One region of the Micromonospora sp. B9E7 genome, then DNA from elsewhere that is predicted to be linked to it. Evidence: riboswitches for the same ligand, from Rfam matches in the RefSeq annotation. Region 1 holds a riboswitch; each other region holds the start of a gene.
What was found. Region 1 has a riboswitch for cobalamin ahead of bluB (5,6-dimethylbenzimidazole synthase). Riboswitches for the same ligand answer to the same signal wherever they lie in the genome.

Region 1 (5,552 bases):
ACGCCGGCGGCCACCACCACCCCACCAGCGTGAGCTTCACCCTCGACGCGAAGACGCTCGACGGTGGTGAGCAGGTCACCTCGGTCACCCTCGACACCGGCCGGCTCGGGCCGATCGACCCCGCCGAGCTGACCCCCGGCACGTTCAGCGTGCATGCCAAGGCCACCAGCCCGATCCCGATCGCACCCGGCGATCTGATCTTCAGCGAGTACGACCTGGACCGCACGGTGACCGCGGCAAGGCTCGACCGACACGGAAACATCGTGCTGGAGCTGAGCCACGCCGAAGGTCAACCCGGCGGTGGCACCCTCGGCTACATCGTGAGCAGGGGCCGCAACGTCCGGCTGGACCTCGACTACACCATCAGGCAGAACACCCCGCTCGTCCGGCGCCACGGCTCGCCGGTCACCATCACGCGCTTCGTGCAGGGGCGGCTGTCGAACCCCGAGGTGGACGCCTTCAGCCATCACGTCTCGGGCTCGGGCCTGAAGTACCGGTTGTACTCACCGGAGCGGTCGCCCCGCCACGGTCGGCTGCCGCTGATCCTGTGGCTGCACGGCGGCGGCGAGGGTGCCTCACTGCCCGACGACTACTACGACAACGAGACCACGCTGCGCGCCAACCGCGGCGCGCTCGGCTTCGCCACCCCGGAGGCTCAACGGATCTTCTCCGGCGCGTACGTCGTCGCTCCGCAGAGCACCTCGTACTGGATGGAGGACGGTCCCCGGTTCGCCCCGCTGATCCGCGAGATCGTCCAGGACCTCGTACGCCGCAAGCGTGTCGATCCCGACCGGATCTACGTGGCCGGTTGCAGCAACGGCGGCTACATGTCCCTGGAGATGACGGTTGCCTATCCCGACCTGTTCGCCGCGTCGGTGCCGATCTGCGGCGTCGTCGAGCCGCTCGGCGGGGACGGCCCGCCGCTGATCACCGACGCGGAACTGGCGGCGATCCGCACCCCGACCTGGCTGGTCACCTCGCGCGACGACGACACGGTGCCACCCGAGACCAACACGATCCACGCCCACGACCTCATCCCGGGATCACTGATCACCCTGTACGACCACGTCGTCCGGGACGGCTACCAGTTCCCCGGTCACTGGTCCTGGATCTACGTGGCCCGCAACGACCCGAGCCGCAACGGCACCCACATCTGGCAGTGGATGGCCCGCCGCCGTCGGTGATCCGCCGTCCGGGTCGAAGGATCGGGCCGCACCATCGGCACCGGCCGAAGAATCGCTGGTATCGAACCAGCGACCTCTCGGCTATCGTGCGCGGTGGCACAAACCTTGCGAGGTGCCCCGCGCGAGTGGGGAGAATCGGGAAGCCGGTGTGAATCCGGCACGGGCCCGCCGCGGTGACCGGGGAGCTGCCACCCACGCGTACCAGACGCAGCCACTGGCCCTGATCGGCTGGGAAGGCGGGTGACCAGCGTAGATCCGGGAGTCCGAAGACCGGCCTCGCATCATCGGCCCTGCCAGGGGCACGAGCGCAGCGGGAGCCTGCCGTGAACACCGGACTCTACGAGACCATCCACCGCCGCCGGGACGTACGCGCCCAGTTCACCGGGGCGCCGATCCCCGACGAGACGTTGCACCGGATCCTCACGGCGGCACACGCCGCGCCGAGCGTCGGTCTCACCCAGCCCTGGGACTTCATCCTGGTCCGCGACCCCGATCTGCGACGGCAGTTCCACCGACACGTGGAGCGGGAACGGGACACCTTCGCGGCCACACTCGACCGTGACGCGGCGGAACGCTTCGCCCAAATCAAGATCGATGGCGTACGCGAGTCCACCTTGTCGGTCGTGGTCACCTACGACCCGGAGCGGGGTGGACCGGCCGTGCTCGGTCGTCACGCGATCGCCGACGCCGGCCTCTACTCGGTCTGTCTGGCGATCCAGAACCTGTGGCTGGCCGCGACCACCGAGCAGCTCGGAGTCGGTTGGGTCTCGTTCTACCGGGAGCCGTTCCTGCGCGACCTGCTCGGCATCCCGGCCACCGTCCGCCCAGTGGCGTGGCTCTGCCTCGGCCCGGTCACCCATCTGGAGCAGACGCCGGACCTGGAGCGGCACGGCTGGCGCCAGCGACGCCCGGTGTCGTCGGTGATCCACCACGATCGTTGGACGACCGCGTGACCGAGTGACCGAGTGACCGGGTGACTGGCGGGGCAGGGCCGCGCCAGTCCACCCACGTGTCACCGTGCCGCCCGAGACCAACACGATCAGCTCACCAGGTCACCGGCGCGGTACACGGCGAGCGGGCGGCGCAGCACCCTGATGTCGCTCGTCGGATCGCCGTCGACGATCAGCAGGTCGGCCTCGTACCCGAGGCGGACGCGGCCCTTGCGTCGTCCCAGGCCACACACCTCGGCGCCGATCGAGGTGGCCGCAGTGAGGGCGGCGGTGGCGGGAATGCCGTAGGCCACGTACTCGACGAGTGTCTCCGGCAGGATCCCGTGCGGCTTCGCAGGGCCGAGGCCCGCGTCCGAACCGGCCACCAGACGTACCCCTGCACGGTGCAGGGTGGCAGCGCCCTCACCCAGCGCGGCCTCGCTGAGCCCGGCCCGCGCCGCCATCGCCACCACCTCTGGTGGCGTGACCACCGCCGGATCGGTGCCGAGCGTGGCGCAGACCGCCATTCCGGACGCGGCCAGGCGGTCCGCGAGTTCGTCGGGGACGCGGGCCCCGGTCGCGGTCACGCACGTGCAGTGCTCGATGCCGTCCACACCGACGCGCAGCGCCTGCTCGACCGCGCTCAGCGCGTGCGCGTGCGCGGTCACCGGCAGGCCCAGGTCGCGCGCCTCGTTCAGGGCGGCGGTCAGCTCATCGTCGGTGAACTGCGGCGCGGTGGTGTCCGTGCCGGGGGTGAACACCCCGCCGCTGGCCATGATCTTCACCAGGTCGGCCCCGGCCGCCACCCGCAGCCGTACGGCCTCCCGCACGCCGTCGACACCGCTCGCCTCGCCCCCCAACGACCAGCAGTGCCCACCGATGCTGGTGACCGGCGCACCCGACCCCAGCACCGTCGGCAGGTAGTCACGCACCCCCCGAACCCGCCATCGGAGCACCGCGCCGCGTCGGTCGCCCAGGTCCCGTACCGTCGTGACCCCGGCCGCCAGATGCGCGCGCAGTGACGCCTCGACGACCGCGTCGAGGTCCGTCTCGGCGCGCTCGGCGAGCCGGCCGAGCGCGTCGGGCCCGGCATCGGCGCACAGGTGCACGTGCGCGTCGACCAGACCGGGCAGCAGCGTGCCGCCCGGCTCCTCGCGCACCGGCCAACCCTCCGGCGCCTCGGCCCGACCCCGGCGCACATCAGCGATGCGCCCTTCGTCGAGCAGGACCAGCACCCCGCCATCCACGAGCCGCTCGCCGTCGAACATCCGTTCCGCCCGGACAGCATGCTTGGTCATCGTCACCCCAGCCCTGGCCTGCGCGGCCACAGTCAGCACCGACGCCGCGGCGTCCTCGGTCTCCGGCGACCATCGGTCATGACCTGACCATCGCAGGGCCACCGGGTGTACGGCCTCCCTCGCCAGGGTGATCCCCCCTCCCTCTGGCGGGTCAGCCGGCGGGATGCCCTGCGCGAACGGGGAATCAGCGCTCAAGCGATGTTTCCCCTTCAGCTACCGTCGGTAGATGCCCGGTGCCCGAACCGCCGTGACCGCCCTGGTCGCCGTCACGGTCGTTGACGTCTTCCACACCATCGTCGCCCTCGCAGCGTACGAGCACCGGATCGGCGTAGTGACCCACGACGGGTCCGGCACGGTGGACATGCTCGACACCATCGTGCCGCTTCGTGACCTGTCCGCGGCGACGTTCTGTCTGCTGCTTCTCACGCTGCTTACCGCCTGGGCCAGCGTCGCCAACTGGGCCATCCGGGCCCGGAGCACCCGACCACCTGTCGCACCCACAGCGCCAGCGGCGCGGTGGCGGATGAGCGCGATCGTCGCCGTACCCCTCAACCTGATCGCAGCCGTGCAGTACCTGTCCGCCAGCGCGAACGGGGGCGAGTACATGCGCACCGTCCTGGCCGTAACCACCGTGCTGCTGGTGGCCGCGTCCGTGGCACTCGTGACCACCACGACCGCCGGTATCCAGGTCATCCGGCACACCGCAACGCACCAGCACACCGCCGGTGCCCGAGCCACAGCGGCTTAGTCGTCCACGTGACGCACCGTCGGCTGCAGTTCCATCGGTGTTGACCTGTCAAGACCGTCCATGAAGGTCGTGCTGCCGCCGCAGTTTGAACCTAACGGCAGCGCCGATCCCGGACGCCGGGACGTGTTACTCCCACAGATCGGCACCCTCTTTGCCGGCCGGGTCCGTCGCCAGCAGAGACTCATGAAGCCCTCCGATCTCGCGGCCCGTCGGGTTGCACTCCGCGTCCGTCTCGACCAGGTGCCAGCCGGGGTCGCTCTCTCGCGCCTCCGGGTCCCCGCCCTCGTCGAGGATGTGCACTGCGGCGGCGACCGCCTCGTACGCTCCGGCTCGCGCGACCAGCAGCACATCGTGGGGATCCGCGCCTGCCTCAATCAACCGCTGCGCGGCGGCCACGTCGCACAGAGCACTGGTATCCATCCACGGAGATATCGCCTGCCGCCACAGGGCGCGCAGAACCATGAACCGAGCCAGCTGCGGAATGTTCTCGCTGAGCTCCGACCTGGCCCACTCCTCCGGGTCTTGGGCTCCAAGCTCCTTGAACCTCTCCGCGAGCGACACAGCAGCATCGCGGACATCCGGCGGCAGGGTCCCCAACCAATCGCCCCACGTAGGCCACAAAATCACCACGTGATCATGCCGCTTCGGGCCAGAGCCGGATGAGGTACTGCGGCGGGTGCCGGGAATGGGGAATGCCTGAAAGGCCGCCAACCGAGCTTCGAAGTTGTCGGCATCGACGTCCCGGACCAGGAAGAGTCCGTTGTCGCTGGGGATGACAGCATCAGCGACGACCGCATGGCTTAGCTCCTTTGGAACCGCGCTGAGGGTCCCCACCTCTATACGAGCTGGGGATCCTCAGCGCACATCCTTGCCGGCGTGACACCGGTTTCTACTAATAGTCGCGAGGCCCGAACCTGGTCGGGTCCGGCCAGTCGACGCCCCCGGAGGTCCGGGACTCGTGGAGCACGAATGCTCCTGCCGAATCCCTGCTGATCAGGCCATCCCCGGGGTGTTGGCCGAAACTGAGGGCGGTGAGTTCGGTCCGGTTGGCCCAGTCTGTTCCAGTGCCGGTGTCGACGCTTGGGTCGAAGGTGGTGCCAGCGGCGTTGCCCGCGTAGAGGACCAGCTTGCCCGACGAGGACTGCACCGTGAGCAGATCGTCGTAGCTGTCACCGGTGAACTCACCCAAGGTGAGCTGCTTGCAGCACCCCCACGCCGCACCGACCTGCACACCAGCGTTGAACGAACCACCAGCGGCATTGCCCGCGTACATCAGAAGCTGCTGAGTGGAGCTCTTGACGGTGAGCAGATCGTCGTAGGCATCCCGATTCACCTTACCTACGGCCAGGTCACGAAGATCACTCGTCCAGCCGGCACCAATCTGAACCCGCGC
Region 2 (5,552 bases), on a different contig from region 1:
TTCACCGACGCGCCGGGCCCCGCGTCGATCCGGCCCAGCAGGGCCTCGGCGTCGACGCCCGGCCGCAGGGTGACCGCGTCCGGGTACCAGGGTGGCGAACGGTGGGGGACCGACCAGGCGTCGGCGTCGGTACGGCCGGTCAGCCCGTGGCTGCCGCAGACGATGTCGCACCACTCGGCGTTGTTGCGGGCCGCCGCCACCCGTACGTCGTTCGGCACGCCCGGCAGCCTAGGCGCCCGTCGGCTCAGGGCGCGTAGACCAGGTCCATCGTGTCGGTGTGCCCGGACCAGGCCAGGTCGAGTCGCCAGCAACCGGCCTGTGGCAGGTCGATGATCGACGGCCCGGGGCCGCCGGCGACCTCCCGGATCACCCGGGTGTCGGTGCCGGCGAGCGTCGCGGTGATCACCAGGGTTGCCGCTGCGGTCGGGTCGGGCGAGGTCGTGGCGGCGCGGGCCACCCAGAGGATCTTGTTGTTCGACCCGTCCTTGCGAACCTGGCGCAGGGGATGGGCGAACAGCACCGCCACGATGTCACCCTTCGCCCCGAAGACGTGTGGGACCCGCGCGTCGCCGCTGAAACCGGCGTCCGCCCAGTCGGGCAGGGACCCCGTCTCGACCCGCGTCGCGCAGGCGGCCGGGGTGCTCGCCGTGGTGGCCGCACCCACCGTCGGCGCCGCGCCGCTGGTCGTGGTCGTGCACCCCGCCAACAGGACCACCGACGTTGCCAGCATCGACCTGCCCCGTGAACTCATCTCGCCCCTCCATCGCGCGTCGACTCGTCGCACCTTCAGGACACCGGCCTGCCCTGTCAGGTTCCCTAACGCAGCGACCTGGCGATGTCGATCGCCTCGGCCCTACTGAGGGAGCCTTCGAGCCGGTAGCTCACGTCGTCGTCCTGCCAGATCAGGGTCGAGCCGGTCAGCCGGGCGGTCTCCCTGCGGATCCCGCCAGCCCGGTCCACGTAGGAGAGCACGTGTGGGCCGTCGACCCAGACGGCGAAGTCGCCGTTGACCTGGACCCAGGTCGCTCCCGGTGGGGTGACCTCCTTGTGGAAGGCCAGGTCGAGGCGACCGTCGAACGCGTCGACCCGCAACGCACCCCCGTCGTAGAGCAGCGTCGCCACCCGGTACCGGCCCGTGGCGTCCGGGTCGGCGACCAGCACCTGCTCGGGCGGGCCCAGCCTCGCCGGCAGGCGGATCGGAAACCGCACCGCCCGTTGGGCCTCGTCCAGGGCGACGGCCCGCTGCCCGGGCAGCGGCGACGCGGTGCCGCCGGGCGTCGTCGGGGCGGGCGAGGTGGCGATGCTGACCCCGGCGAAGCGCAGCAACCCGGCAACGGCGTCCGCGACGGCGGCCCGGGTCGGCGGCAACAGCGCGACCAGGAGGGCGACCAGCGCCGCTACGGCGAGCGGGCGCCACCGGCGCACGGGCCTGCCGAGTCGTACGCGGACACGGGCGGTCACGTCGGGTGGCTCGGGTGTTTCCAGCCAGGTGGACAGCTCGCGCAGTTCCCGTTCGAGGTCACCCATGCCGGACCTCCTCACGGTCGAGCAGGCCGCGAAGCTTCGCCAGCGCCCGGGACGTGCGCGACTTCACCGTGCCCCGGGGCCAACCCAGTGCCGCCACCGTCTCCTCCTCGGTGAGATCGAGGAAGTACCGACAGACGATCACCTCGCGGTCCCGTACCGGCAGTTGCCGCAGGGCCCGCACCAGCGCTTCCCGGCGCTCCCCGGCGAGGACCGCGCCGATTGCCTCGTCCTCGGCGACGTCGGACGTCGGGTCCGCCGCTGCCGCCCGTAGGACGAGCCCGTCCCGCCGGCCCCGGGACCGGTGCAGGTTGCGGGTCTCGTTGGCGACGATCGCGAGCAGCCACGATCGGAAGGACGACTCGCCCCGGTAACGGGACAGCTTCCGGTACGCCTTCACGAACGCCTCCTGCGTGACGTCCTCGGAGTCCGATCCCGCGCCGAGCAGCACCGCCGTCCGGTACGCGGACGCGGTGTGCCGGGCGACCAGGAGGTCGTACGCCTCCAGGTCACCGGCCCGAGCGCGGGTGACGAGAGCGTCGTCGTCCAGGGGGTGGCCTCCGTTCGGATCACACTCATGACACCGCCCACCCGTCGCGGGTTCCACCCGGCGTGGGTCAGGTTGCTCCCACCCGGCGTGCAGCGTATTGCCAGGATCCGGTGCTGCACTGGGAGAGGTGTCGAGGAGAGGGGCTGGGCATGAGCTGGTTCAATCGCCGGTCACGGGGTGCCGAGGCGACCCCGACGAAACTGGACCGGGAGGCGACTCGGGACGACCTCGCGGCGCTGGAGGAGTTCGTGGCCACCCGGCGGGGCGTGGAGTTCTACCTGGAGCCGGAGACCACCGCGACGGACACCACGGTGATGGCGATCGCGCACGACGGCGAATGGATCCGTCGCCGTACCGGAACACCCCGCGCGGCGGGGGCCATCGCCCGCAAGCACTCGGTGCCGCTGTACGAGGCGGCGCGCACCGGCTACCCGGAGCGGATGCGGACCTGGAGCCGGGCCCACCCGGAACGCCACGCCCGCTGAGACTCGCCTGCTCAGGCGTCCTCGACGGCCGAGCGGGCCTGCTCGAGCGTCATCGGCTCGGCGTGGCTGGAGACGTACCAGTGGTAGTCGTCGTCGAGAAGTCGACGGACCAGGCCCAGGTCGAGGCCGTCCTCCGGCCGACGCAGGTGCGCCGGCGGCGGGTAGAAGCAGTCGCCCAGCAGCATGACCCCCGAGTCGGGCACCAGCACCACGGTCGAGTCCGGTGCGTGCCCGCCGCCGACGTGGCGTAGCCGAACCCCGACCGGCAGCTCGGCCACGTCGGCGAAGGTCCGGGTCGGCGGCAGGATGGCGAAGCCTTCCCAGGACGCCATCGCGCGAGCGCGGGCCTGAAAGCTCGGGCGGAGGCGGGGGTTGGCGCGTACCTGCTCGTCCAGATAGCGGTGGCTCCACGGTCGGGTGGCCTCGGCGCGCAGCAGCGGCACGGCCGTCTCGTGTCCGACGATCTCGATTCCGGGCCAGGCGCAGGCTCCCCAGACGTGGTCCCAGTGGTGGTGGGTGTAGACGAGCCAGCGCGGCTGCGGCAGCCCGGCCGCGGCGAGCGCGGCCTGGATCTCGCGGGCGTGCGTGAGGCTCTGCCCGGCGTCGATCATCACACTGCCGCGCTCGTCGGCCACGACGGCGACGCTGGCCTGGACCGCCTCCGGGTCGGGATCGCCCGGGCAGAGCCAGACCCGGCCCGCCAGGTGGTGGAACTGCGGGGCGGCCAAGGTGATCGACCTCCGAGATTGATCACGGACACTGGTGTGGCGTTCGCCGATCCTAGGTGACGGTGCCGCCCGGCGCCGCCCTGCCGGGTGATCGGCGCAGGTCAGAGTTCGTTCGACCGTCCTTTGCTCTGCCTACCTATAGGCACCGGACACGCAGCGTCACCGGTGCACATAGGTAAGCAGAGCAAAGGACGGCGGGCATTGATCTGGGGCATTGCGCCGTGCGGGGGTCGCGCTCGCACCGATCGCCGAAGCTCGATGAGTGCCGTCCGCCTGGCGGGGCCGGACCGGCGTTGACCGGCAGCGGAGGGGTGTGGCAGCATTCGCGGCCTGACGGCAGTGAAGGAAGTCGGTGCGATTCCGACGCGGTCCCGCCACTGTCACCGGGGAGCGATCCCCCCTCGTGAGTCACGGCCGTGTGTCTGCGGTTGGAAGGCCGGGGGAGAGCATCGATCCGGAAGCCAGGATACTTCGGCCGTCGGGACGTACCCCAGGGCGTGGACACCCGAGGAGGACCCGATGACGCACGGCGTCTCATTCATCGACGAACATCGTCATGACTCGCGCGGTGGGCGCTTCACCGCGCCCGCGACCGGCTACGCCCCGCTGAGCTGAGCGCCGCCCGCCGCCGACCGGCCCCGCCGCTCGCGCCCGCGAGCCGTCCGCGCCGCCGTCGTACCGGCTGACGCCGCACCCACCCGCATCGTCGCGGTCACCCTCGTGGTGGCCGGGGCGTCACTCCCCGGAGCCTGCCGTGCGCATCCTGCTGCTCTCCACCGCCGACACCGACCTGTTGGCCGCCCGCGCCAGCGGTGCCGACTACCGGCTGGCCAACCCCGCCCGGGTCACCGCCGACGAGGTACCCGCCCTGCTCGACGGCGTGAACCTCGTCGTCGTACGCCTGCTCGGCGGTCGACAGGCCTGGCCGGACGGCCTCGCCGCGGTGCTCACCTCCGGCGTGCCGACGGTCGTGCTCGGCGGCGAGGCCCTGCCCGACGCGGAACTGATGGCCATCTCCACAGTGCCGTCCGGGGTCGTCACCCAGGCGCTGGCGTACCTGGTCGAGGGCGGGCCGGACAACCTGGGGCAGCTGGCCCGGTTCCTCTCCGACACGGTGCTGCTCACCGGCGAGGGGTTCGCCCCACCCGCACCCACCCCGGCGTACGGCGTGCACCGTGAGTACCCGACCAATCCGGAGCGGCCCACCGTGGGGATCGTCTTCTACCGTGCGCACGCGCTGGCCGGGAACACCGAATTCGTCGACGTGCTCGCGGACGCGGTCCGCGAGGCCGGCGGCAACCCGCTGCCGATCTTCTGCGGCTCGCTGCGCGGGCTCACCACGGGCGCCGGCCCGCTCGGGCTCTTCGCCCGCTGCGACGCGTTGCTGGTCACTGTCCTCGCGGCCGGCGGCGCGGTCGCCGCGGATGCCTCCGGAGGCGGCGACGAGGACGCCTGGGACGTCGGCGCCCTGGCCGCCCTGGACGTGCCGGTCATCCAGGCGCTCTGCCTCACCAGCACCCGTGCGCAGTGGGCCGACAGCGACGCCGGGCTGTCCCCGTTGGACGCCGCGATGCAGGTGGCCATCCCCGAGTTCGACGGCCGGATCGTCACCGTGCCGTTCTCGTTCAAGCAGATCGACTCGGACGGCCTCTCGGTCTACGCCGCCGATCCCGAGCGGGCCGCCCGGGTCGCCGGGATCGCGGTGCGCCACGCCCGGCTGCGGTACCTGCCCAACCCCGACAAGCGGATCGCCGTGGTGCTCAGCTCGTACCCCACCAAGCACTCCCGGGTCGGCAACGCCGTCGGGCTGGACACCCCGGTCTCGGCGGTCCGCCTGCTCGCCGCGCTGGCCGAGGACGGCTACGACCTGGGCGACGCGCCGCCGCCCACCGACGGGGACGCGTTGATCCATGCGCTGATCGCCGCCGGAGGCCACGACGTGGAGTGGCTCACCCCGGAGCAGTTGGCCGCCGCCGAGGCCCGGATACCGGGGCACACGTACCGGCGGTGGTTCGACCAGGTCCCGGCCGAGCTGCGCGAGCGGATGCGGGAACACTGGGGTGAGCCACCCGGCGAGCTGTACACCGAGGGTGGCGACATCGTTCTCGCCGGGCTGCGCTTCGGCAACGTGGTGCTGCTGATCCAACCGCCACGCGGCTTCGGGGAGAACCCGATCGCCATCTACCACGACCCGGACCTGCCGCCGAGTCACCACTACCTGGCCGCGTACCGCTGGTTGGCCGCGTCGGCCGCCGACGGCGGCTT
Region 3 (5,552 bases), on a different contig from region 1:
TCGGCGCCAGCAGTTGCGGCGCGTCGAGGTTGGTGACGTAGGTGCCGTCACCCTGGCGGATGTTGACGATGCCGAGGATGGACAGGGCCGACATCCCCTCGCGCAGCGAGCCGCGGGAGACGCCGAGCGACTCGGCGAGGTCCTTCTCGATCGGCAGTCGGTCCCCGGGCTTGAACTTCCCGTCCAGGATCATCCGCTTGATGCCGTTCACCACTTCGTCAGTGCGAGACATGATTCCCCTAGCGGCCGGCGGGGGTGGCCTTCCCACCCGCGATCACGTACGCCGCCTCCGGAGATGACACGGTAGTCGGGTCTGCCGCCGCCCAGTAGTGGCCGTCGGGAAACCGGTAGAGCGCGATCGACTCGGGGCGCATCCGGGTGGAGTAGCCGGGCTGGTCGGGCAGGACGTAACCGCTGCCCGAGCCGGTGTCGCGGATGACGCACGGGTCGGTGAAGTGCTCGTGCAGGTGGTCGACGAACTCGGTGACCCGGTTGGTGAGATCTCCGGAGACCGCGACGTAGTCGAGCACCGACACGTGTTGGACCATCTCGCACAGCCCGACGCCGCCGGCGTGCGGGCAGACCGGGATGTCGAACTTCGCGGCGAGGAGCAGCACGGCGACGATCTCGTTGATGCTGGCCAACCGGCCGGTGTCCAGCTGGCAGAAGTCGATGGCTCCGGCCTGGAACAGCTGCTTGAACATCACCCGGTTGTGGCAGTGCTCGCCGGTGGCGACGCCGATCGGGGCGACGGCCCGGCGGACGGCCGCGTGGCCCAGGATGTCGTCCGGGCTGGTCGGCTCCTCGATCCACAGCGGCGTGAAGCGGGCGAGGGCGGTGACCCACTCGATGGCCTGACCGACGTCCCACACCTGGTTGGCGTCGATCATCAGGTTGCGGTCCGGGCCGAGGATCTCCCGGGCGATCGCGCACCGGCGGATGTCGTCGTCGAGGTTGGCGCCCACCTTGAGCTTGACGTAGCCGTAGCCGCTGTCGACCGCTTCCTGGCACAACCGGCGCAGCTTGTCGTCGCCGTAGCCGAGCCAGCCGGCCGAGGTGGTGTAGGCGGGGTAGCCGGTCCGGTCGAGCTGGGCGAGGCGGTCGGCCTTGGTGCTCTCCTTGGCCCGCAGGATGGCCAGTGCCTCGTCCCGGGTCAGGGCGTCGGAGAGGTAGCGCAGGTCCGCGATGTCGACGAGTTGTTCGGGGGACATGTCCACCAGTAGGCGCCACAGCGGTTTGTCGGCGAGCCGGGCGACCAGGTCCCACGAGGCGTTCAGCACGGCCGCGAGCGACAGGTGGACGACGCCCTTCTCGGGCCCGAGCCACCGCAGTTGCGAGTCGGACGTGAGCAGGCGGTAGACCGCCCCCATGTCGGCGGCCATCGTCGCCACGTCCAGACCCACGAGGTTCTGTGCCTGGTGGACCGCTGCGGCGGCGACGATGTCGTTGCCCCGACCGATGGTGAAGGTCAGGCCGTGGCCCGCGAGCGGCGCGCCCACGCTGTCGGTGCCGTCGGTGTGCAGGACGACGTAGGCCGCCGAGTAGTCGCCGTCCTTGTTCATGGCGTCTGACCCGTCAGCGGTCAGGGAGGTGGGGAAGCGGACGTCCTCGACGGTGACAGCAGTGATCTGCGGCATGCGCTCCTCGCCCGGCTAGGCCAAAGATCAGATGATCATTTGGAGTATACGGAGGCTGAATCAGATGCGTCAACGACGTCGATCACCTAGTCGGCGCAGACATCCAATGTTTCGGGTCAGGAATGAACCGCTGGCGGCGGGGGTGTCAGAGGCGCAGCGGTCAGGGCCGGCATCGGCGGTCGGGTGGGGTTCTGAAGGTTGGATGTTCGCTTCGGGTGGGCAGATCGACGGCGAATTATGCGCAACATTCCTTACCTCTGTGGACTCTATACATCACACCTTTGTGGATCGCTGCCAGCGACTGCCCGCCCCGGACTGCCGGTGCCGGCGGCCGGTGGCACGACGAGGTCGCGAGAAGGGGGCGCGGCCGGGTGACGGTCGTCACCGCTCGGCCGTCGACACGCCGACACCGACATGTGGGGTGTGACAACCGCCGCGTCCCTATATATGGTGTCGAACGCAGCTGGTTCGGCCGCTCATCCGGCGCGGTCGAGGCAAGAGGGAACCCGGTGGAATTCCGGGACTGTCCCGCAGCGGTGAGTGGGAACGACAGCCGTCATCAGCACTGGGCCACCAAGCGGCCTGGGAAGCGACGGCCAGTAGGAGACCGGCCAGCCCGGTCGTGCCCACGAGTCCGAAGACCTGCCAGCGCGCCGCGTACCCGCACCCGGGTGGGCGGCGGTCCGAGGCCGCGTGGGACGGCTGACGCCACCTGACCCACGCCGGGCTGGCGTGGCGTCCGTCGGTGTCTGTCTCCTCGCGTCCGGACCACCAGGTCTCGAACTCCGAGGAGCGAGTGGTGACAGTCACCGAGGTAGTCCCGGCCAGCGCCGACGCCGCCCTGCGGCGGACGCCGATGCAGGTCCGCAAGCGCGACGGCGCCACCGAACCCGTGGACGTGAACAAGATCGTCCGGGCGGTCGAGCGGTGGGCCGACGACCTGACCGACGTCGACCCGATGCGCGTCGCCACCCGCACCATCAGCGGCCTGTACGACGGCGCGACGACTGCCGAACTGGACCGGCTGTCCATCCAGACGGCGGCCGAGATGATCGGTGAGGAGCCGCAGTACTCGCGCCTCGCCGCCCGGCTGTTGGCCGGCTACGTCGACAAGGAGGTGCGTCGGCAGGGCATCGCCTCGTTCAGCGCGGCGATCCGGGTCGGCCACGCCGAGGGCCTGATCGGAGACGACACCGCCGCGCTCGTCGCCGCACACGCCGACATGCTCGACGACGCTGTCGACCCGGACGGCGACCGGCGGTTCGAGTACTTCGGGCTACGCACGGTGTACGACAGGTACCTGCTGCGCCACCCCACCAGGCGGCTGGTGCTGGAGACCCCGCAGTACTGGCTGCTGCGGGTGTCCTGCGGCCTGTCCCGTACGCCGGACGAGGCGGTCGGCTTCTACCGGCTGATGTCCAGCCTGGCCTACCTGCCCAGCTCACCGACGTTGTTCAACTCCGGTACCCGGCACACCCAGATGTCCTCCTGCTACCTGGTCGACTCTCCGCTCGACGAGCTGGACTCGATCTACGCGCGGTACGCCCAGGTCGCCAACCTGTCCAAGTTCGCCGGCGGCATCGGCATCGCGTACTCCCGGGTCCGGTCCCGGGGCGCGTTGATCCGCGGCACCAACGGGCAGTCCAACGGGATCGTGCCGTGGCTGCGCACGCTGGACGCGAGCGTCGCCGCGGTCAACCAGGGTGGCCGGCGCAAGGGCGCGGCGTGCGTCTACCTGGAGCCGTGGCACCCGGACATCGAGGAGTTCCTGCAACTGCGGGACAACACCGGCGAGGACGCCCGGCGCACCCACAACCTGAACCTGGCCAACTGGGTTCCGGACGAGTTCATGCGCCGGGTCGAGGCCGACGAGATGTGGTCGCTGTTCGACCCGCACGAGGTGCCCGAACTGCCCGACCTGTGGGGGGAGCGGTTCGACGCCGCGTACCGCGAGGCCGAGGCGCAGGGCCGCTACGTGCGGCAGGTCCCGGCGCGGGAGCTGTACGGGAAGATGATGCGGACCCTGGCCCAGACCGGCAACGGGTGGATGACCTTCAAGGACGCGTCGAACCGGCTGTGCAACCAGACCGCCGAACCGGGCAACGTGGTGCACCTGTCCAACCTCTGCACCGAGATCGTCGAGGTGTCCAGCGACGCCGAGACGGCCGTGTGCAACCTCGGTTCGGTGAACCTCGCCGCCCACCTGGTCGACGGTGGCATCGACTGGGAGCGGCTGCGCGCCACGGTCCGTACCGCGGTGACCTTCCTCGACCGGGTCATCGACATCAACTACTACCCGACCACCCAGGCGGCGGCGAGCAACCCCCGCTGGCGGCCGGTCGGGCTCGGGCTGATGGGCCTGCAGGACGTCTTCTTCGCGCTGCGGCTGCCGTTCGACTCGCCGGCCGCCCGGGAGCTGTCCACCCGGGTCAGCGAGGAGTTGTACCTGACCGCGCTGGAGACCTCCACCGACCTGGCGCGACAGTTCGGCGCGCACCCGACGTACGCCCAGACCCGGGCCGCGCGGGGCCAGTTGCAGCCCGACCTGTGGGGTGTCGAGGGTACGCAGACCGCCCGGTGGGACGCGCTGCGGGAACGGGTCGCGGCGCACGGGCTGCGTAACTCGCTGCTGGTGGCCGTCGCCCCGACCGCGACCATCGCCTCGATCGCCGGGTGCTACGAGTGCATCGAGCCGCAGGTGTCGAACCTGTTCAAGCGCGAGACGCTGTCCGGGGAGTTCCTCCAGGTCAACACCGCCCTGGTCCGCGAGCTGAAGGCCCGTGGCCTGTGGACCGACCGGATCCGGTCGGCGATCAAGCGGGCCGAGGGGTCGGTGCAGGACATCGCCGAGCTGCCGGCCGGCGTCCGGGAGTTGTTCCGCACCGCGTGGGAGCTGCCGCAGCGGGCGCTGATCGACCTGGCCGCCGCCCGTGCCCCGTTCATCGACCAGTCCCAGTCGCTGAACCTGTTCCTGGCCGCGCCGACCATCGGCAAGCTCTCCTCGATGTACCTGTACGCCTGGAAGGCCGGGCTGAAGACCACCTACTACCTGCGCTCGCGTCCCGCGACCCGGATCCAGCAGGCCACCGTCAGCGCGGTCGCACCGGTCGCGCCCATCACCGTCGGCGCTGTCGACGCGGACGCGCTGGCCTGCTCGCTGGAGAACCCCGAGTCGTGCGAGGCCTGCCAGTGACCCCCGCCGACACCACGACCGACGCCGGCACCACCGACACCGGCACCACCGACACGAGGACCACGCACATGCTGCTCGACCCCGGGATGGACCTCACCCTCCGCCCGATGCGCTACCCGCACTTCTTCGACCGGTTCCGCGACGCCATCCGCAACACCTGGACCGTCGAGGAGGTCGACCTGCACGCCGACCTCACCGACCTGGACAAGCTGTCACCCGCCGAGCGGCATCTGGTCAGTCGCCTGGTGGCGTTCTTCGCCACCGGCGACACGATCGTCGCCAACAACCTGGTGCTCAACCTCTACCAGCACGTCAACAGCCCCGAGGGTCGCCTCTACCTGTCCCGGCAGCTGTTCGAGGAGGCCGTGCACGTCCAGTTCTATCTCAACCTGCTCGACACGTACGTGCCCGACGAGACCGAACGGTTCGCCGCCTTCGCCGCGATCGAGAACATCCCCTCGATCCGCCGCAAGGCTGAGTTCTGCTTCCGCTGGATCGACTCCCTGAACGACCTGCGGGAGCTGCGCTCGCGCGAGGACCGACGGAGGTTCCTGCTCAACCTGATCTGTTTCGCCGCCTGCATCGAGGGGCTGTTCTTCTACGGCGCGTTCGCGTACGTCTACTTCCTGCGCTCCCGTGGCCTGCTGCACGGCCTCGCCTCAGGCACCAACTGGGTGTTCCGCGACGAGTCCATGCACATGGCGTTCGCGTTCGACGTGGTG
Region 4 (5,552 bases), on a different contig from region 1:
GCAGCGCACCCCCGACGACGGCGGCGAGTTGGACGGCGGCACTGCGGCCACGGTTGGTGCTGCCGACGGCCGGCGCAGCACCGGCGAGCGTCCAGTCGTGAGAGTCCTCGCCGGAGCCGTACACCGCGCGTTGCCCGCCGGGGCCGGTCGCCATCGCCCGGTAGGCGGGGTTGAGGTCGGTGAGCATCCGCACCGCGACGGTGACCGTGCCGACCGGCCCCGGGCAGGTGTAGTCGATGGTCGCACCGGTCCTCGCCAGGGCCTTCAGCGGCGCGACAGCGCCGAGGCAGGGCCGCGCCCCGTCGGCCACGGTGATCTGCCTGAGCAGGTACGCGGGGAACTGCTCGGACGCCGCGATGACGGCGGGATCGGTCGTCCGGTAGTCGACCGCGCCGTCGAGCAGGACGCGGTCGGTCGGCAGCAGGCCGAGGGAGACTCCGAGCAGTGTCAGGTCGTCGGGGCCGCCGACCCGCCAGCGCACCCGCACGACGTCGGGCCGCTGCTCGTCGAGCGTGATGGACACGGTCTGCGGGTCACCGAACGGGTGCGCCGCCGCCGGGGACGGCAGCGCCAGGACGGCCGCCGCGACGGCGACGACCGTCAGCGGAGTCACCGTCACCGCGCTTCGTCGTCGACGTCGAAGCAGGGACAAGGAGAGCTCCAGGATTGTGCTGACACGATTCGCGACCACCCTGCTGACTGCCGGGAAACGCGCAGGTCCGGGCCGGTGTGTGGGACAAAACAGCGACATGAACAGTTCGTTGATCAATCCGTTGGCCGGTGCGGATGCGCGGGCGGTGCCACGGGCCGGACGTAGGACTCCCTGTTCATGACGCAGACAACTGGTATCCGTCCGACCTTCCGGCGCCTCGTGGCGTCGACCGCAGCAGCCCGGGATGCTCGTCCTCGTCGCCTGCTCGGCCCCGGCGACCCCGGACAGTTCAGCCGGCGGCGAGTTCGCCGAGCCCTCGACTGTCGGCGCGCCGACCGCCGAGCCGACGGCGGCGAGCGCGCTGCTCGACGCGGCTGGCTGGAAGCCGGGCGCGGGTTCCGCCATCCGCGACTACCAGCGGACCCAACGGGCCGGCGTCCTGGTCATCAGCCACGACCAGACCCTGCTGGACCGTTGGGCGGACCGGATCGTCGACCTGGACAGCAGGTCACCGGCGCGGACCTGACGACCCGGCCAACGCAGCGGACCGTTCCCCGCTCAGTCGGCGACGTCCACGATGACCTTGCCCTCGGCGGTGCCGTCGGCGACCAGCCGGTGGGCGTCCATGACCGTGTCGAGCGTGAACGTGCGTGGATCCAGTCGCGGGCGCAGGGCACCGGCATCGGCCAGCGTCGCGATCTCGCGCAGGATGTCGCCGTGGTGTTCGCGGCCCCGTCCGGTGAGCATCGGCAGCAAAGTGAACACGCCGGAGTAGGTCGCGCCACGGAACGACAGCGGGGCGAGCGAGTGCGACCCCCAGCCCAGCGCGCTGACGACGTGCCCGTGATAGGTGCGTACCGCCGCGAACGACGCGTCGAGCGTCGCGCCACCGACGTTGTCGACGACGATGTCGAACCCCTCGCCACCGGTGTGCCTCTCGACGTACTCCTCGACGCTGGTCGAGGTGTAGTCGATCGGCACGGCACCCAGGCTCTCGATCACCCGTACGCTCGCCGGGCCTCCCGTGGCGTACGCCTCGGCGCCCCTTGCCTGGGCGAGTTGCACACCCACGTGTCCGACACCGCCGGCACCGCCGTGCACCAGCACCTTCTGCCCGGCGCGGACCCCGGCGCGGTCGACCAGCCCTTCCCACGAGGTGACCGCCGCCAGGGGCAGTGCGGCGGCCTCTCGCATCGAGAGGCTGCTCGGCTTGCCGGCCAGCAACCGGGCGTCCACGGCGGCGTACTCGGCCAGCGACCCCTGCAGGTCGCCCACTCCCCCGCACAGCCCGTACACCTCGTCTCCCGGCGCGAACCCGGCCACCTCCGCGCCGACCGCGGCGACGACGCCGGCCAGGTCCAGTCCGAGCACCGCGGGCGGCTGGACGCGCGCGTGCGCGGCCTTTCCTGCCTGGATCTTCGTGTCGAGTGGATTGACCCCGCTGGCGATGACGCGCACCAGCACCTGCCCCGCCCCGGGAGCGGGTTGATCGACGTCCTCCACCATCAGTGGACTGTCGAACTCCCGCAGCACCGCAGCGCGCATGACGGTTCACACCCTCCGTGATCTAGACATCACCTGGACGCTATCCAATTGGGTTGCCGGCCGGGCGACATCCGGGTTGTCCTGCGTCCGCATCCGGCGCGCCCGGCCGGACGAGCGACGATCGCGGCGAGCCACCCGGGGAACGTCGCGACGGACAGCCCGAGCGGCTCTCAGCCGTCCTCGGCGCCGTCGAGCAGCGCCCGCCGCAGGGCCAACCGGTGTTCGCGGCGGATCTCCGCCTCCCGGTACCGACGCCGGTCCCCGTCGGTCTCCGGTAGCAGCGGCGGCACCGTACGAGGCTGGCCGTCGTCGTCGACGGCGACCATGACCAGGTGGGCGGTGGCCACGTCGGTGGGCGGCACCGCCCGGTCCCACCGGTCGGCGGTGACCTTGACCGCGACCTCCATCGAGCTGCGTCCGGCCCAGGTGATCCGGGCGTCGACGTGGACGACGTCGCCGACCCGTACCGCGCGCAGGAAGGCGGTCTCGTCGATCGCGGCGGTCACCGCCGGCCCGTCGGAGTGCCGGGCGGCGACCACACCGGCGACGGAGTCGATGAGGTTGAGGATCCGGCCGCCGTGCACCGTACCCATCAGGTTGGTGTGGTGCTGGTCCATGATCTGCGACAGGGTCAGGTGCGACGCCGACGGCGCGCGGCCGGCGATCGTGGCGGTGTCGTGCACAGCGGTAGTCCGTCCCTCGGGAAACCACACCACCGGAACGCGGACACGCTGACGAGGACGCGCCGACGTACGGCACGTCACCCGCTGAGCCCACCCGCGAGGCCGACGGCGGCGCACACGGTCGTGTGCGCAGCGCAGGCAGGTCTTCGGACTCGCGGGCCTGACCGGTCGTGCCGGTCTCCTACCGGCCGTCGCTTCCCAGGCCGACGGCCCAGTGCTGATGACGGCGTTCGTTCCCACTCACCGCTGCGGGGCAGTCCCGGACTTCCACCGGGTTCCCTCTTACGACGCCCTGCCGGTCACGACGGGGCGAACCAGCGCCGCCCGCAGCATAGCTGGCCAGGGAAGTCGCGGCACCGGGGGCACGGTGCGGAGACAGCGGCGCGGCATCGTCGGCTTTTGCCATGTGAGGAAAAAGATCGCCAGCTCTTGAAAAAAGCCTCACTCCGGTCAGGATATTCAGATGCGTCGTCTCCCTCAGACTCCGGGGCGGGTGCTCTCGGGCGTCCTCGCGCTCCTCCTCGCCTCGGCGGTCGCTCTCCTCGCGTCCGCCCAACCCGCCGCGGCTCACGGGACTCTCGCCATGTCCACGCCGGCGGGTGGCGCCACGGTGAGCGAGCCGTTGACGTCGGTGCAGCTCTTCTTCACCGAGAAGGCCGCGCCCAACGCGTTCTTCACGGTCACCGCTCCGGGCGGCGTCCGCGTCGACAACGGCTGGTCGTACGGGGAGCCGAAGCCGCTGGACCAGCCGGTACGGGAGTACTTCCTGGTCAACGGGCAGTTCGAGCCACGTGAGTACACCACCGGGTTCCCTGCGGCGGTGGCCGTCACCCACCTGCCGGCCAAGGGCCAGTACTCGGTGAGCTACCTGTCGGTCGCCTCGGACGGCGACACCGTGCGGGGCACGCTGACCTTCCGCTACAACGGGCGGGTGACGGCGGCACCCAAGGGGTGGAGCCCACCGACGACCCAGCCGGACCCGGCGTTGGTGGCCGCCAGCGAGCAGCACGGGTCGTCCGGGCAGGCGTCGGCGGTGCCGACCACCTCGGCGCAGCCGGTGACCCCGCCGTCCGGGGCCGCGGCGGCCCCGCCGACCGGGTCGACCGACGAGGGCGGCTCCGGAGCACCGGCCTGGGTCGGCTGGGCGGTGGCGGTCGCGGCGGCCGTGGCGGTGGCCGGATTCGTCGTCTGGCGTCGGCGGACGGGGTCCACCGGCCAACCCACCGGCCGGGGCCGCACCTCGCCGGCGACCTCCGGTCGACGCGGCGGCGGTGCCCGTACCACGAACAAGGCCGCCGCCGGCAAGACCAGCGGGGGCAGGGCCGTCGCGGGAAAGACGGCTGCGGGCAAGACCTCCGCGGGCAGTGCCGGCGTGGCGAGCGGCGTCGGTGCGCAGCCCACGGGCGGTAAGCGGCGACCCGTCACCGTGCCGGCGGCGCGCACGGGCACCGCGGTCGTCACGGCCCGCGCGGGCGTCGCGGCCGATCCGACGCCTACCGATCAGGAGGCGAAGGCCACCGCCACCGCTGACGACGAGTCGACTGTCGACCCCAGAGCACGGCCCGACACGGACCTCACCGCCGTGACACCCGGGTCGCGGCTGAGCAACGGCCACCTGGCGCTGCTCGTCGGCGGGCTGGTGATCGCGCTGCTTGCCGGGTTCGGGCTGGCCCGCATCGGCACCGGCGACCAGAGCCCGGCGACCACCGCCCGACAGCCGTCGGGCGGTCCGCCCGACTCGGGGCAGGCGGCGTCCGCGACCGACGGGCACCAACACCCGGCGGGCACCGGGCCGCACACGCATCGCGGTGACGGCGCGGCGGGCGAGACGCTGGCGACCGGCACGACGGTCAGCGCCGGTGGGTACACCCTGCAACCGCTGGAGCGGTCCCAACCCGCCGGGGTACGCGCCGACTACCGCTTCCGGATCGTCGGGACCGACCGGCAGCCGGCGACCCGCTTCGCGGTCGTACACGACAAGCCGTTGCACATGATCGTGGTCGGCCGCGACCTGACCGGCTACCAGCACGTGCACCCGACGATGGCCCCCGACGGCACCTGGAGCGTCCCCCTGACGCTGGCCCAACCCGGCGGCTACCGCGTCTACGCCGACTTCTCCGTCACCGCGGCCAACGGCGCGCAGTTGCCTCTCGTGCTGGGCGTCGACCACACCGTGCCCGGGGCACACACCCCCGCCGCGCTGCCGCCCGCGCAGGCACAGGCGACGGCCGGACCGTACGCGGTGTCGATGGGCGGCACCCCGACCGTGGGAGTGACGGCGCCGATGCAGTTCCAGGTCCAGCGCGCCGGCTCGACGGCGCCCGTGCAGTTGGAGCGCTACCTGGGCGCGTACGGGCACCTGGTCGTCGTCCGTGAGGGCGACCTCGGCTACGTGCACGTCCACCCCGAGCAGGAACTGGTCGACGGAGCTGTCCAGTTCTGGCTGACCGCGCCCAGCTCGGGCCGGTACCGGGCCTTCTTCGACTTCCAGGTGGAGGGGAAGGTGCACACCGCCGAGTACACGATCAACGTGCCCTGAGCCCGGAACTTTCTCCCTGCTGCGGCCGACCAACCAGCCAGCAGCAATCATCGGAGGAAGAACACATGCTCAGCACCAGCCCGCTCGGTCCGCGCCGCCGCTCGGCCGCCGTCCTCGCCGCCGCGATCCTCGC

Region 2: it holds a riboswitch for cobalamin, as region 1 does, so the genes downstream of both, cobN (cobaltochelatase subunit CobN) here and bluB (5,6-dimethylbenzimidazole synthase) in region 1, are expected to answer to the same signal.
Region 3: it holds a riboswitch for cobalamin, as region 1 does, so the genes downstream of both, ABGB10_RS08630 (ribonucleoside-diphosphate reductase subunit alpha) here and bluB (5,6-dimethylbenzimidazole synthase) in region 1, are expected to answer to the same signal.
Region 4: it holds a riboswitch for cobalamin, as region 1 does, so the genes downstream of both, ABGB10_RS02240 (acyl-CoA thioesterase) here and bluB (5,6-dimethylbenzimidazole synthase) in region 1, are expected to answer to the same signal.

The regions. Positions count from the first base shown of each region.
Region 1 covers NZ_JBDPLX010000016.1:136,382-141,933, forward strand. Annotated here, with positions in the region: gene ABGB10_RS23770 (PHB depolymerase family esterase) at 1-1,184, shown strand, start outside; cobalamin riboswitch at 1,278-1,478, shown strand; gene bluB (5,6-dimethylbenzimidazole synthase) at 1,508-2,137, shown strand; gene ABGB10_RS23780 (amidohydrolase family protein) at 2,224-3,411, opposite strand; gene ABGB10_RS23785 (hypothetical protein) at 3,638-4,159, shown strand; gene ABGB10_RS23790 (hypothetical protein) at 4,286-4,993, opposite strand; gene ABGB10_RS23795 (S1 family peptidase) at 5,052-5,552, opposite strand, start outside.
Region 2 covers NZ_JBDPLX010000029.1:15,403-20,954, forward strand. Annotated here, with positions in the region: gene ABGB10_RS30575 (hypothetical protein) at 1-218, opposite strand, end outside; gene ABGB10_RS30580 (hypothetical protein) at 245-751, opposite strand; gene ABGB10_RS30585 (hypothetical protein) at 817-1,527, opposite strand; gene ABGB10_RS30590 (RNA polymerase sigma factor) at 1,520-2,074, opposite strand; gene ABGB10_RS30595 (hypothetical protein) at 2,224-2,559, shown strand; gene ABGB10_RS30600 (MBL fold metallo-hydrolase) at 2,571-3,287, opposite strand; cobalamin riboswitch at 3,630-3,759, shown strand; gene cobN (cobaltochelatase subunit CobN) at 4,042-5,552, shown strand, end outside.
Region 3 covers NZ_JBDPLX010000004.1:178,494-184,045, reverse strand. Annotated here, with positions in the region: gene ABGB10_RS08640 (FadR/GntR family transcriptional regulator) at 1-232, opposite strand, end outside; gene ABGB10_RS08635 (enolase C-terminal domain-like protein) at 240-1,637, opposite strand; cobalamin riboswitch at 2,085-2,302, shown strand; gene ABGB10_RS08630 (ribonucleoside-diphosphate reductase subunit alpha) at 2,494-4,830, shown strand; gene ABGB10_RS08625 (ribonucleotide-diphosphate reductase subunit beta) at 4,899-5,552, shown strand, end outside.
Region 4 covers NZ_JBDPLX010000001.1:514,267-519,818, forward strand. Annotated here, with positions in the region: gene ABGB10_RS02225 (hypothetical protein) at 1-619, opposite strand, end outside; gene ABGB10_RS02230 (hypothetical protein) at 897-1,178, shown strand; gene ABGB10_RS02235 (zinc-dependent alcohol dehydrogenase family protein) at 1,211-2,197, opposite strand; gene ABGB10_RS02240 (acyl-CoA thioesterase) at 2,368-2,880, opposite strand; cobalamin riboswitch at 3,000-3,214, opposite strand; gene ABGB10_RS02245 (copper resistance protein CopC) at 3,344-5,419, shown strand; gene ABGB10_RS02250 (copper chaperone PCu(A)C) at 5,485-5,552, shown strand, end outside.